4 regions of the Erwinia sp. GW821-FHT03D09 genome follow, and region 1 is predicted to be linked to each of the others. Evidence: predicted binding sites of a transcription regulator. Region 1 holds the regulator's gene; each other region holds the start of a gene.

Region 1 (3,331 bases):
CCTATAAAGACCTGGTGAAGTTTAAGATCCCGCGCACGGCGAATGAGATGTATCACCTGCGTGATGCTGCACCAATCAAACGCGACAAGCTGGAAAAAGGCGATTTGGTGTTCTTCCGCATCAGCGGACGCGGTACTGCCGATCACGTTGGCGTTTATCTTGGCGGTGGGAAATTCATTCAGTCACCGAGAACCGGCAAAGATATTCAGGTAAGCACGCTGGGCGATGATTACTGGCAGGAGCATTACATTGGTGCACGCCGAATGATGACGCCGAAAACGATTCGCTGATTGCGCAACGCGGACCGTCAGGACTCATTGCTAATCGGGAGGAGCCATGCTCCTCCCGATTTTCTTAGTACAGAATAGCCGTGAAGCTAAATGCAATAATCATCAGTAGCGCACCCACCGTGGTCAGCAGTGAGAATTTCAGATCGGTACTCATCGTCTCTCCTTAATAACCCTGTAAAATGTATGCACAAAGATTTTCTCACAGTTCCCCGTAAAAATCTCGTTTTCTCTGCGCAGCCTTGTTAGAATTCCTCTTTTCCGTTGCGCAACAGCAGCGGAAACGGTTTTTGCCAGCTCTGCAGTCACTCTACGGACGATTTTTTCCCCTTTCCGACCCGTTGCGGCAACATCTAAACCACTTTGGTCTGGCGGGAAAAGGCCGCACCCAGGCAAACGTTTAACCAACCTGTTATCAAATAGTTACGATAACACCAGGAGCATAAGTTTAATGGCAACAATTAAGGATGTGGCAAAGCGAGCCGGGGTTTCAACAACCACGGTTTCCCACGTAATTAATAAAACGCGCTTTGTAGCCGAAGAGACTCGTGAAGCCGTGTGGGCAGCAATTAAGGAATTGCACTATTCCCCCAGCGCCGTGGCACGTAGTCTGAAGGTTAACCACACCAAAACCATCGGCCTGCTGGCAACATCCAGCGAAGCGCCCTATTTTGCCGAAATTATTGAAGCCGTGGAAAACCGCTGCTTTGCCAAAGGCTATACCCTGATCCTTGGGAATGCGCACAACGACCTGCACAAACAGCAGGCTTACCTGTCGATGATGGCGCAGAAGCGCGTGGACGGGCTGCTGGTAATGTGCTCTGAGTATCCGGATTCATTAATCTCGATGCTGGAAGACCACCGCAATATCCCGATGGTGGTGATGGACTGGGGCGAATCGCGCGGTGATTTCACCGATACAGTACTGGATAACGCCTTTGAAGGCGGCTATCTGGCCGGGCGTTATCTTATTGAGCGTGGTCACCGTGATATCGGTGCCATTCCTGGACAGCTGGAGCGCAACACCGGCGGCGGACGCCATGCCGGATTCCTCAAAGCGCTGAACGAAGCCGGGATTACCCTGCGCGAAGAGTGGCTGGTCCAGGGCGACTTTGAACCTGAATCCGGTTATCGCGCCATGCAGCAGATTCTGGGGCAGAAACAGCGCCCTACTGCCATCTTCTGCGGCGGCGACGTGATGGCTATGGGCGCAATTTGTGCCGCAGATGAGATGGGCCTGCGCGTTCCGCAGGATATTTCGGTGATCGGTTATGATAACGTGCGCAACGCCCGCTATTTCACACCGGCGCTGACCACGGTGCATCAGCCGAAAGAAAGGCTGGGAGAAACCGCGTTTGATATGCTGTTCGATCGCATCACCAGCAAGCGTGAAGAACCGCAGACCATTGAAGTTCATCCGTCCCTGATTGAACGGCGCTCCGTTGCCGACGGCCCGTTCCGCGACTATCGCCGCTAATCCCGTTCGCTCAGGCGGACGGTTCACTCAGCCATTCAGCATTAAGCGTATCGCTGTCGCCGACGTAATCGAGCAGCCAGTTCAGCGCCGGTGACGCACTTTGTTCCGACCAGCTCAGGCAACATGGGCTGATCGGGAACGGGTTTGCCAGCGTCAGTTCCGCAACGCCCCCTTCTGCGATCCACCCCCGGGCAAAGTGCCCCGGGATCATGCCGACGCACAGTCCGGCCCGCAGACAGTCAATCGCGCTGTCCCAGTCAGGAACCACCAGCCGACGCTGATTATCCAGCGTCCAGGTATTACGCTTTGGCAGCGATCGCGACGTGTCCTCCAGCGTCAGCGATGGCCATTCGCGCAGCAGATCGTCGCTGAGCGGGCTTGTCTGGTGCAACAGGGGATGCCCCGCCTTTACCACACAGCGCCAGTTAAGGCTACCCATATCGCGGAAGGCGAAGCGTCCGCCGACCGGCACAGCCTGGGTGGCACCAATCGCCACATCAACGCGGCCATCCGCCAGCGCATCCCACACGCCGTTAAACACCTCAGGGAAGATATGCAGTTCCATATCGGGGAAATGACGGTAGAAATCGACGATAAGCTGGCGGGTACGCTGCGGTCTGACAATGCGGTCAACGGCGATATTAATCTGACCTCGCCAGCCGTTAGCCACCTGCTGACAGCGGCGACGCGTGGCAAGCATTTTTTTGATAACAAAACGCCCTTCCTCGCTAAATACTCGCCCGGCCTCGGTCAACACCACATCGCGATGGCGTCGTTCAAACAGGCTGACGGCCAGCCACTGCTCTAGCTGGCGTACGGTATAGCTTACCGCAGAAGGCACGCGGTGAAGCTCAGCCGCTGCGGCAGTAAAGCTGCCAGTTCTGGCAACGGCTTCAATCACTTCCAGAGAATGTTCTGACCACATCACTTTGCCTGCAAATTTTTTCAATGGAACTGACGAATATTAGCGTTTCACAAGCGTAAGTGCATCCCTTTACACTCCCTGCGATAAAAAACTGCCCTGTACGAGTAAACTATGCCTTCAAAATTCTTTATCGTTTATCTGGCTATGCTGAGCATGCTGGGTTTCCTTGCTACCGATATGTACCTGCCCGCTTTTGGTGAGATGCAGCAGGATCTTGCCACCGGTTCTGGCGTTATCAGCGCCAGCCTGAGCATCTTCCTTGCCGGCTTCGCCTGCGCACAGCTGATTTGGGGAACACTGTCCGACCGCCTTGGCCGCAAGCCCGTGCTGCTGGTGGGGCTGGGGATGTTCGCTATCGGCTGTGCTGCCATGATGTGGGTGCATTCCGCTCCGTGGCTGCTGTTTTTCCGTTTCCTGCAGGCTGTGGGTGTGTGTGCCGCAGCCGTAAGCTGGCAGGCCCTGGTTGTCGATCGCTACAGCGCCGAGCAGGCAAAACGCGTATTCGCCACCATTATGCCGCTGGTTGCGCTTTCACCGGCGCTGGCACCGCTGCTGGGTGCCTGGCTACTTGAACATTTTTCCTGGCGAGCGATCTTTGTCGCGCTGCTGCTGATTAGCGTAATATTGCTGATCCCCACGCTG
Region 2 (3,331 bases), on a different contig from region 1:
CTTGAGCCGAGGTACGCCGGGATTTTGCCCTTACAGATAAACAGGTACAGCAGCGTGCCGATACCGTTAAACAGCAACACCGTGGCCGGGTTGATGTGGAACAGAATCGGCACCAGCACGGTGGCACCAAACATCGCGAACAGGTGCTGGAAGCTGAGTGGAATGGTTTGCAGCAGCGGTGGCCGCTCGTGTACGCCTATTGCGCGACGCGTCATGTTTCACTACCCCTTGATATGTTTGCCATAAAAAAGCCGACTCTGCGGTCGGCTTGATACAAAAAAATCATCTCACAGTAGAATTGCATCCACCATAAGGGACTGACAGGCCAGGCGTTGTCGTCGCAGGCAGTTTGGACACGACCAGCGCGCGATAACCGGAGCGTACACCAGGTACGTGAGGATTATGAGCACTGCCCGAGTGCAAAATGGCAAGTAAGATAGCCTGGAACATACTTTACTTAGTACCAAAAATCTTATCGCCGGCGTCGCCGAGGCCAGGGATGATATACCCCTTATCGTTCAGCCCCTGGTCAACGGATGCGGTATAGAGTTCAACATCCGGGTGCGCTTTCTCCAGCGCGGCGATGCCTTCCGGTGCAGCGACCAGTACCAGCACCTTAATGCTGGTGCAGCCTGCTTTTTTCAGCAGATCGATAGTGGCAATCATAGAGCCACCGGTGGCCAGCATCGGGTCAACGACCAGCGCCATACGCTCTTCAATATTGGAAACCAGCTTCTGGAAATACGGTACCGGCTCCAGTGTCTCTTCGTCGCGGTACACGCCGACCACGCTGATACGTGCGCTCGGTACGTGCTCCAGCACGCCTTCCATCATGCCCAGACCGGCACGCAGGATTGGCACAACGGTAATCTTCTTACCTTTAATCTGTTCGATCTGCACCGGGCCGTTCCAGCCCTCGATGGTCACTGTCTCAGTTTCCAGATCGGCAGTCGCTTCATAGGTCAGCAGGCTTCCCACTTCTGACGCGAGTTCACGAAAACGTTTGGTGCTTACGTCGTTCTCACGCATCAGACCCAGTTTATGTTTGACCAGCGGGTGTTTGACTTCCACGATCTTCATTGTTGTACTCCCGGAGTGTTAAGCAGCAAAAAAAAAATCGCGAGATTATAGCGCCATTTAGCCGCAGCGCCATATGACTTAGTGCAATAGTTTAGTTAATCTCGGCGATTGGTGTCAGGATTAGCTGAAATTCACCTATCCGCCATGCGGGGTAAGATGGCACTCGCAAACGTTTGCCTGCACTGGTAGAATTACGGCGCTTTATTTTTACCACCACACCACCAACCGCAAACGCGTGGGGATTTCGCAGTGACCGACAAAACCTCTCTCAGCTATAAAGACGCCGGCGTAGATATCGATGCTGGTAATGCTTTAGTCGATCGTATCAAAGGCGTAGTGAAAAAAACCCGCCGCCCTGAAGTCATGGGTGGACTGGGCGGTTTCGGTGCCCTTTGTGCGCTGCCGCAAAAATACCGTGAACCCGTACTGGTTTCCGGCACTGACGGCGTTGGCACCAAGCTGCGTCTGGCGATGGACCTGAAGCGCCACGATACGATTGGTATCGATCTGGTCGCGATGTGCGTTAACGATCTGGTGGTACAGGGCGCAGAGCCTCTGTTTTTCCTCGACTACTACGCAACCGGCAAACTGGATGTGGATACCGCAGCCAGCGTCATCACCGGCATCGCAGAAGGCTGTTCACAGTCTGGCTGTGCGCTGGTCGGCGGTGAAACCGCTGAAATGCCTGGTATGTACCACGGCGAAGATTACGACGTGGCGGGTTTCTGCGTCGGCGTGGTCGAGAAGTCTGAAATCATCGACGGCAGCAAAGTGACCGATGGTGACGTGCTGATCGCGCTGGGTTCCAGCGGCCCGCACTCTAACGGCTACTCGCTGGTGCGTAAAATTCTGGAAGTCAGCAAAACCGACCCGGAAACCACCCAGCTGGAAGGCAAATCGCTTTCCGATCACCTGCTGGCACCAACCCGTATTTACGTGAAAAACATCCTCAGCCTGATTGAGCAGGTTGACGTGCACGCCATCGCCCACCTGACCGGCGGTGGCTTCTGGGAAAATATCCCGCGCGTACTGCCGGACAACACCCAGGCCGTGCTTGAAGAGTCAAGCTGGGAATGGCCAGCGGTGTTCGGCTGGATGCAGCAGGCCGGTAACGTCAGCCGTCATGAAATGTACCGCACCTTTAACTGTGGCGTGGGTATGGTCATTGCCCTGAGCGCGGCAGAAGCAGACAAAGCGGTACAGCTGATGAACGACGCGGGTGAAAAAGCCTGGAAAATTGGTACCATTAAAGCCTCTGATTCTGAAGAGCGTGTGGTCATCAATTTATGAAACGTATAGTCGTGCTGGTTTCCGGGAATGGAAGCAACTTACAGGCAATTCTGGATGCCTGTCAGCAGGGGCGCATCAACGGCAGCATCGCTGCCGTATTCAGCAACAAGACGGAGGCCTATGGCCTGGAGCGCGCACGTGAAGCAGGCGTTCCGGCTCATGCGCTGACCGCCTCGCAGTTTGCTGACCGCGAAGCGTTCGACCGCCAGCTGATGCTGGAAATCGATGCCTATGCCCCCGATCTGGTGGTACTGGCCGGCTATATGCGCATTCTCAGCCCGGCGTTCGTGCAGCGTTATGCCGGACGGATGCTGAATATCCACCCTTCCCTGCTGCCGAAATACCCGGGGCTGCACACTCATCGCCAGGCAATTGAGAACGGCGATGATGAGCACGGTACCTCTGTGCATTTTGTGACGGAAGAACTGGACGGTGGTCCGGTGATTTTACAGGCGAAGGTGCCGGTATTTCGTGAAGACAGCGAAGCGGATGTGACCGCACGCGTTCAGCATCAGGAACACGCGATTTATCCGCTGGTGGTGAGCTGGTTCGTTGAAGGCCGGCTGGCAATGCGTGACGATCGCGCCTGGCTGGATGGCCAGCCGCTCCCTGCAGAAGGGCATGCGTTCGAGTAGTTGATGCAGGGCGGAGTCTTGTCCGCCCTCACTTTTCCCCTGGTTACGCTAGCGGCTTTTTCGCCGTTTCCCGCGCAAATCCCACCGCCAGCACTGTGATCAGTAGCGCCAGCACAATGTAGACCGACACCCAAAAAGTTCCCCCCGTTTCACTGTACAGCGTGGCAATAATTAACGGCGCAAATCCGCCGCCCAATATCCCCGCCAGCGTATAGGCCAGCGAGGAACCCGCATAGCGTATATGCCCCGGAAACTGTTCAGTCACAAACGCCGCCTGCGGACCGTACATCACCGCATGGATCAGCAGCCCCACCACCACCGCCAGG
Region 3 (3,331 bases), on a different contig from region 1:
GGCGACCAAATTCGTTGTTAAACGCCGCGCCACCCAGAGGGCCTTCGGTCATGATATCCAGTGCGGTTACGATACGATCCGGCTTGCCGAAATCTTCTTCCCACGGCTGTTCAAAACCCGGGATACGCAGGTTAGATACGGAGAAGCCAACCAGACCGGCTTTTGGTTTCGCGCCGCGTCCGGTCGCGCCTTCATCACGGATTTCGCCACCGGAACCGGTCGCCGCACCCGGCCACGGCGAAATCGCCGTCGGGTGGTTATGGGTTTCTACCTTCATCAGGATATGCGTGTCTTCCTGATGGAAATCATAGGCGCCCTGGCGGTCAGCGTAGAAACGCCCCACCTGAGAACCTTCCATTACCGCGGCATTGTCTTTATAGGCAGACAGCACGTGGTCCGGGGTTTTCTCAAAGGTGTTTTTGATCATCTTGAACAGAGATTTTGGCTGCTGTTCACCGTCAATCACCCAGTCGGCATTAAAAATTTTGTGACGGCAGTGCTCTGAGTTTGCCTGAGCAAACATATAGAGCTCGATATCGTTCGGGTTGCGCCCCAGTTTTTCAAACGCGGCCAGCAGGTAGTCGATCTCATCCTCGGCCAGTGCCAGGCCCAGCTTGATATTAGCCTGAACCAGCGCATCACGACCTTCACCCAGCACGTCCACGCTCTGTACCGGCGCGGGCTGATGGTGTGCGAACAGCTGCTCGGCCTGATTCAGATCCGTAAAGACGGTTTCCATCATGCGGTCGTGCAGCAGAGCAGCCAACGTGCCCCATTGCGCATCGGTCAGCTGTGGAGCCTGAATATAGAAGGCCAGGCCGCGCTCAAGGCGCAGAACCTGTGGCAGGTCGCAGTTGTGGGCGATATCGGTCGCTTTGGATGACCACGGGGAGATCGTGCCGGGACGCGGGGTCACCAGCAGCAGGCGGCCTTCCGGGGTATGCTCAGCGAGAGAAGGACCGTATTTCAGCAGGCGCTGCAGGCGCGCTTTAGCATCCGCATCAAGCGGTGCGCTGACATCGGCGAAATGGACGTACTCGGCGTAAATATCACTCACCGGCAGGTGAGCGTCCTGAAAGCGGGTCAGCAGTTTGTTAATACGAAATGCCGACAGGGCGGGCGAACCACGCAGAATTTCCATCATTAAAGATCTCTCGTCTCGAAGCGCCGGGCGACGCTTCATTGGGCGCAACAGGGAAAACGGGCGCTATTATAGAGAATCCCCACCGGTTACGAAACCGTTTGCGCAGAATTAATCGGCATCCAGAATTGGCTGAAAATCGCACGATTCAGGTTGATTTAGGTTGCGATGCCACTCGGACTTGAGCAAAATGCTCCACGCTCAGGAGCAATTATAGCCAATAAATACTGCCATTAAAGACAGATGCCCGAGAGCCACCGAGAGATAACTATTTGAAACGCCTAAAATTAAACTACCTGCTCACCGGGCTGGTGATGGTGCTGCTCGCGCTTGCACTGTGGCCGTCGATACCCTGGTACGGCGGTGCAACCGACCGCATCGCGCAGATAAAATCGCGAGGAGTTTTACGTGTAAGCACGATAAATTCTCCTCTGACTTACTACACCGTGAATAAATCACCTGCTGGTATGGACTACGAGCTGGCAAAACGCTTCGCCGATTATCTTGGTGTGAAGCTGGAAGTAACCGTGCGCCCGAACCTGAGCGATCTGTTTGACGATCTGGAAGATGACAAAGCTGATGTGCTGGCGGCCGGTTTAATCTACAACAATGAACGTCTGGCGCATTTCCGTGCCGGACCGACCTACTATTCCGTTTCGCAGCAGCTGGTGTACCGCATCGGAGCAACGAGACCGAAGAATCTCGGCGATCTTAAGGGACGGCTAATTGTGGCGTCCGGTTCGGCCTATCTTTCTACCCTGCGTGGTTCGAAAGAGAATCAGTACCCGGATCTCGATTGGGCGATCTCCACCGATCAAACGCCGCAGACGCTGCTGCAGGCCGTGGCCGATGGCAAGATCGAGTATACGGTCGGCGATTCGGTAACCATTGGCCTGATGCAACGCATCCATCCGCAGCTGGCAGTGGCATTTGATATCACGGATGAAGAACCTGTCACCTGGTATATCCCGCGTGAGCAGGACGACAGCCTGAATGCGGCGATGCTCGACTTCTATAATCAGATGGGTGAAGAAGACGCGATGGCACGGCTGGATGAAAAGTATCTCGGCCACGTCGGTACCTTTGACTATGTTGACACCCGGACGTTCCTGCGGGCCATTGACGGCACGCTGCCGGCGATCCAGCCGCTGTTTGAAAAATATGCGCAGAGCATCGACTGGCGGCTGCTGGCGGCAATTTCTTACCAGGAATCACACTGGAACCCTCAGGCTACTTCGCCAACCGGCGTGCGCGGGATGATGATGTTAACGCGTAACACCGCAGACAGCCTGAATGTTACGGACCGGACCGATCCCGAGCAAAGCGTGCGCGGCGGCAGCGAGTACCTGGTGAAGATGATGGAGAAAGTGCCTGCGGGCATCCCGGATGATGAACGCATCTGGTTCGCCCTTGCCGCTTATAATATGGGCTACGCCCATATGCTGGATGCGCGCAAGCTGACGGAAAAACAGCAGGGCAATCCTGACAGCTGGGCCGATGTAAAGCTGCGGCTGCCGATGTTAAGCCAGAAGCGTTACTACAGCCAGACCACCTATGGCTATGCACGCGGGCACGAAGCCTACGCGTATGTCGAGAATATCAGGAAGTATCAGATAAGCCTGGTGGGCTATCTGGAGGATCAGGAAAGAAAACTGGCGCAGAAGGCCGCAACCGAGGCCGAGTTGGGTAATGCCTATCCCGCCGTTCCGCCGCAGTTAGCAATGAACTGAGGCTAAAGTGTCTTCCCCGCCAGGCGCTGCGCTTTTTTCTCCGCACGGCGATGGCGGAAAAAGTCGCTCAGCATCGCCGCACACTCCGTCGCCAGAATACCTTCTTCTATTTGTACCTGGTGGTTCATGCCTGGATGCCCCAGCACATCAAGCAGTGAGCCTGCCGCCCCGGTTTTTCCATCACGTGCGCCAAAAACCAATCTGCCGATGCGGCTGTGAACCATCGCCCCTGCACACATCACGCACGGCTCCAGCGTTACGTACAGCGTAGTATTAAGCAGCCGGTAATTTTCAATGACTTTACCTCCCTGGCGCAGCGCCATGATTTCCGCATGCGCGGTAGGATCGTGATGACCGATTGGCCTGTTCCAGCCTTCGCCGATCGCCCGCCCTTCGTGAACCAGCACCGCGCCTACCGGAACTTCGCCTTCGTCCCAGGCACGGCGGGCCAGCATCAGCG
Region 4 (3,331 bases), on a different contig from region 1:
AACGGTGGTTTTGATGCGCTGCGCCTGCATCCCGCTTCGGGAAGGCTGCGTTCTTCCACACTGGCCGATATTCAGGCTATCTGTGATGTGGAAGCGCTGATGGTGTGGTCGTGCGCGCTCTCACCGGGAACCGATCGGCTACATCTGTGGGAATATGATGATTCTGAAGGCTGGAATTCACTGCAGAGTATTAACGTCTATTCGTTGAATATGGGGCCACGGGCGCTGCGTTTAACCAGCCTGCCCGCCGAGAAGCAGCACTACTATTCCTGATAGCAGGGTGGCGCAAGGCCACCCTGCTATTGCAGAGCACTTAATGTGCGTCAACAAACACAATCTTCAGCACGAACAGCAGCGCCACCACCACCACGCACGGGCTGATTTCACGCCAGCGGCCGGTGCCCAGCTTCATCACGCAGTAAGAGATAAAGCCAAGCGCGATCCCTTCGGTAATCGAGAAGCTGAACGGCATCATCGCGGCGGTCACAAACGCCGGAACGGCTTCGGTCAGATCGTCCCATTTCACGCGTGCAAGGCTGGAAGTCATCAGTACGCCAACGTAAATCAGGGCACCGGCGGCCGCATAGGCAGGCACCGTACCGGCTAACGGAGACAGGAACATCACCAGCAGGAACAGAATTCCGGTGACCACCGCCATCAGTCCCGTGCGCCCACCGACGGACACGCCGGAAGAGCTTTCGATGTAGGCGGTAACGGAGGAAGTACCGATAAATGAACCGGCCACCGAGCTGATGCTGTCAACGTACAGCGCCTGCTTCATGTGTGGGAATGTGCCTTTCTCATCGGTCAGACCGGCCTTATCGGTGACGCCAATCAGCGTGCCGGAAGAGTCAAACAGGTTAACCAGCATAAAGGAGAAGATAATCCCGGCCATGCCAATGTTCAGTGAGCCGGCAAGATCTACCTGGCCCAGTACCGAGGTGACCGGCGGCGGCGCAGAGAAAATGCCGGTGTATTTCACATCACCAATCGCCAGGCCAATCCCGGTAGTCACCACGATGGAAACCAGTACCGCCGCGTGAATATTGCGGGATGCCAGAATTGCGATGATAAAGAAGCCCAGCGCACCCAGCAGCACACTGTGCGAGGTCAGGTTACCGACGCTGACCAGCGTGGCTTCGTTCGGCACGATGATCCCGGCATTTTTCAGGCCCATCATCGCGATAAACAGCCCGATACCGGCGGTGATCCCCACGCGCAGGCTGACCGGGATATTGGCAATCATCCAGTAGCGCACGCGGAAAATGGTCAGCAGCAGCAGGCCGGTTGCGCCCCAGAAGATTGCCCCCATGCCCACCTGCCACGAGATGCCCATCGCACCCACCACCACGAAGGCAAAGAAGGCATTCAGGCCCATTGCCGGTGCCAGCGCAACCGGAAGGTTGGCCACCAGCCCCATAAGGATGCTGCCAACAGCGGCGATCAGGCAGGTGGTGACAAACACCGCCTGCGTATCCATACCGGCCACGCCGAGGATCTGCGGGTTAACAAAAACGATGTACACCATCGTCAGAAACGTGGTGAAGCCCGCAATCACCTCAGTACGGGCCGTGGTGCCATGCTCCTGCAATTTAAAAATCCGTTGTAACAAACCGGGATTAGTCATTATGTGTTTCCAGAACGGAGAAAAAAGTCGATGGCTATCCTACCCCATAATGACGCATTTTGGATGGGGGGTAACCGGTTTTTTCGCAACCGATTGCGCTGTTTTCGCCGTCGAATCACCGCCATTAACCGTAATTGACATTTGCAGTCGCAATCCTGCTACAGTCGCGTAAAGTAGAAAAGAAAGCTTAACCGGCCTGAAGGACGCGCAGATGTCAGTGGAGTGTGTATTTTTTGATTGTGATGGAACGCTGGTAGACAGCGAAGTGCTCTGTACCCAGGGCTATGTGAATACCTTCGCGCAGTTTGGCGTTACGCTTTCGCTGCAGGAGATGTTCGAGAAGTATAAAGGCGTAAAACTGTATGACATCGTGGCCGATGTCTGCGAACAGCATGGCCTGACCACCCCGGTTGAGGTGCTTGAACCGGCCTACCGCGTAGAAGTAGCAAGACTGTTCGATCTGGAACTGAAGGCGATCCCCGGCGCTAAAGCGCTGGTAGAAAGCATTCAGGTGCCAATGTGTGTCGTATCCAACGGTACGGCACCGAAAATGCAGCACTCGCTGGGCCTGACCGGGCTGCTGCCGTTTTTCAGCGATCGCCTCTACAGCGGTTACGATATCCAGCACTGGAAGCCCGAGCCGGAGCTGATGCACCACGCCGCGCAGCAGATGGGCATCCCGATTGAGCACTGCATCCTGGTGGATGACTCCGAAGCCGGGGCAAAAGCGGGGATCGCCGCCGGGATCCCGGTATTTTACTACTGCGCGGACGCGCACAATCCCGCCATCGACCATCCGCTGGTCACCGTGTTTACCGGTATGGCGCAGCTGCCGGCGCTGTGGCGCGAAAAGGGCTGGCAGCTGACGCGCTAATCAGCCAATCGCACCCAGCACATCCTCGCTGCCCTGTTTTTTCGGCAGCAGGAACAGGGTGGCGATGATATCCAGCAGGTAAATCAGCGCCAGCAGGGTAATCGCTGCGGTGAAGGACCACTGCCCCACCAGCAGACCAATTACCAGCGGACCAAAACCGCCAACGCCGCGACCGAGGTTAAACAGGACGTTCTGTGCGGTGGCGCGCACCTTCACTGGATAGGTGTCAGAGATCAGCGCACCGTAGCCGCCAATCATGCCGTTAACGAACATCCCCATCAGTGCACCGGTAAACAGCATCACCGTCGGATCGCGCAGCTGGGCATAAACCACCACCATCACCACCGCACCAATCTGATAAATCAGGAAAATCTTCCAGCGCGCGAAGCGATCCGCCAGCAGGCCAAACAGCCAAATGCCAAAGGTCATGCCCACCACGGTCACGGCGGTCCACAAACCGGATTTGGTCAGCGAGAAACCAAAGTTGGAGGAGAGGTAGCTCGGCATCCAGATCATCAGCCCGTAGTAGCCGAAGTTCTGCACCGAACAGAGGATAAAGATGCCGATACTGGCCTTAGACGTCGCCCTGTCGGCAAACAGCAGCCGAATGCGCGCCGGGAACGACAACCCCTGATTCACATCGACATGTTTCGTAAAGGCTTCCGGTTCTCCCATACCGCGACGAATGGCAAAAGAGGCCAGCGCCGGGAGAAGGCCGACGAGGAACATACCGCGCCAGCCGATAATGTCCAGCAGGAACGGGGTGATAAACGCCGCCAGTAGCACGCCGAGTTGCCAGCCCATGCCCACCCACGCCGAGGCACGGTTGC

Evidence for each region. Region 1 encodes PurR, which represses purine synthesis genes. Its sites were predicted from a motif close to CANGCAAACGTTTGCNTG; they were not measured.
Region 2: the regulator PurR is predicted to act here: its motif matches at 1,243-1,260, upstream of purM (phosphoribosylformylglycinamidine cyclo-ligase).
Region 3: the regulator PurR is predicted to act here: its motif matches at 1,232-1,249, upstream of purL (phosphoribosylformylglycinamidine synthase).
Region 4: the regulator PurR is predicted to act here: its motif matches at 1,710-1,727, upstream of AC07U6_RS14585 (NCS2 family permease).

The regions. Positions count from the first base shown of each region.
Region 1 covers NZ_JBWKUK010000001.1:100,179-103,509, reverse strand. Annotated here, with positions in the region: gene AC07U6_RS00545 (C40 family peptidase) at 1-290, shown strand, start outside; gene cydH (cytochrome bd-I oxidase subunit CydH) at 355-444, opposite strand; gene purR (HTH-type transcriptional repressor PurR) at 739-1,764, shown strand; gene punR (DNA-binding transcriptional activator PunR) at 1,775-2,689, opposite strand; gene punC (purine nucleoside transporter PunC) at 2,801-3,331, shown strand, end outside.
Region 2 covers NZ_JBWKUK010000008.1:155,609-158,939, reverse strand. Annotated here, with positions in the region: gene uraA (uracil permease) at 1-215, opposite strand, end outside; gene upp (uracil phosphoribosyltransferase) at 454-1,080, opposite strand; gene purM (phosphoribosylformylglycinamidine cyclo-ligase) at 1,330-2,370, shown strand; gene purN (phosphoribosylglycinamide formyltransferase) at 2,367-3,005, shown strand; gene AC07U6_RS09935 (MFS transporter) at 3,049-3,331, opposite strand, start outside.
Region 3 covers NZ_JBWKUK010000008.1:70,414-73,744, reverse strand. Annotated here, with positions in the region: gene purL (phosphoribosylformylglycinamidine synthase) at 1-1,144, opposite strand, end outside; gene mltF (membrane-bound lytic murein transglycosylase MltF) at 1,414-2,871, shown strand; gene tadA (tRNA adenosine(34) deaminase TadA) at 2,874-3,331, opposite strand, start outside.
Region 4 covers NZ_JBWKUK010000013.1:103,625-106,955, forward strand. Annotated here, with positions in the region: gene AC07U6_RS14580 (4'-phosphopantetheinyl transferase family protein) at 1-273, shown strand, start outside; gene AC07U6_RS14585 (NCS2 family permease) at 314-1,627, opposite strand; gene yieH (6-phosphogluconate phosphatase) at 1,839-2,501, shown strand; gene AC07U6_RS14595 (MFS transporter) at 2,502-3,331, opposite strand, start outside.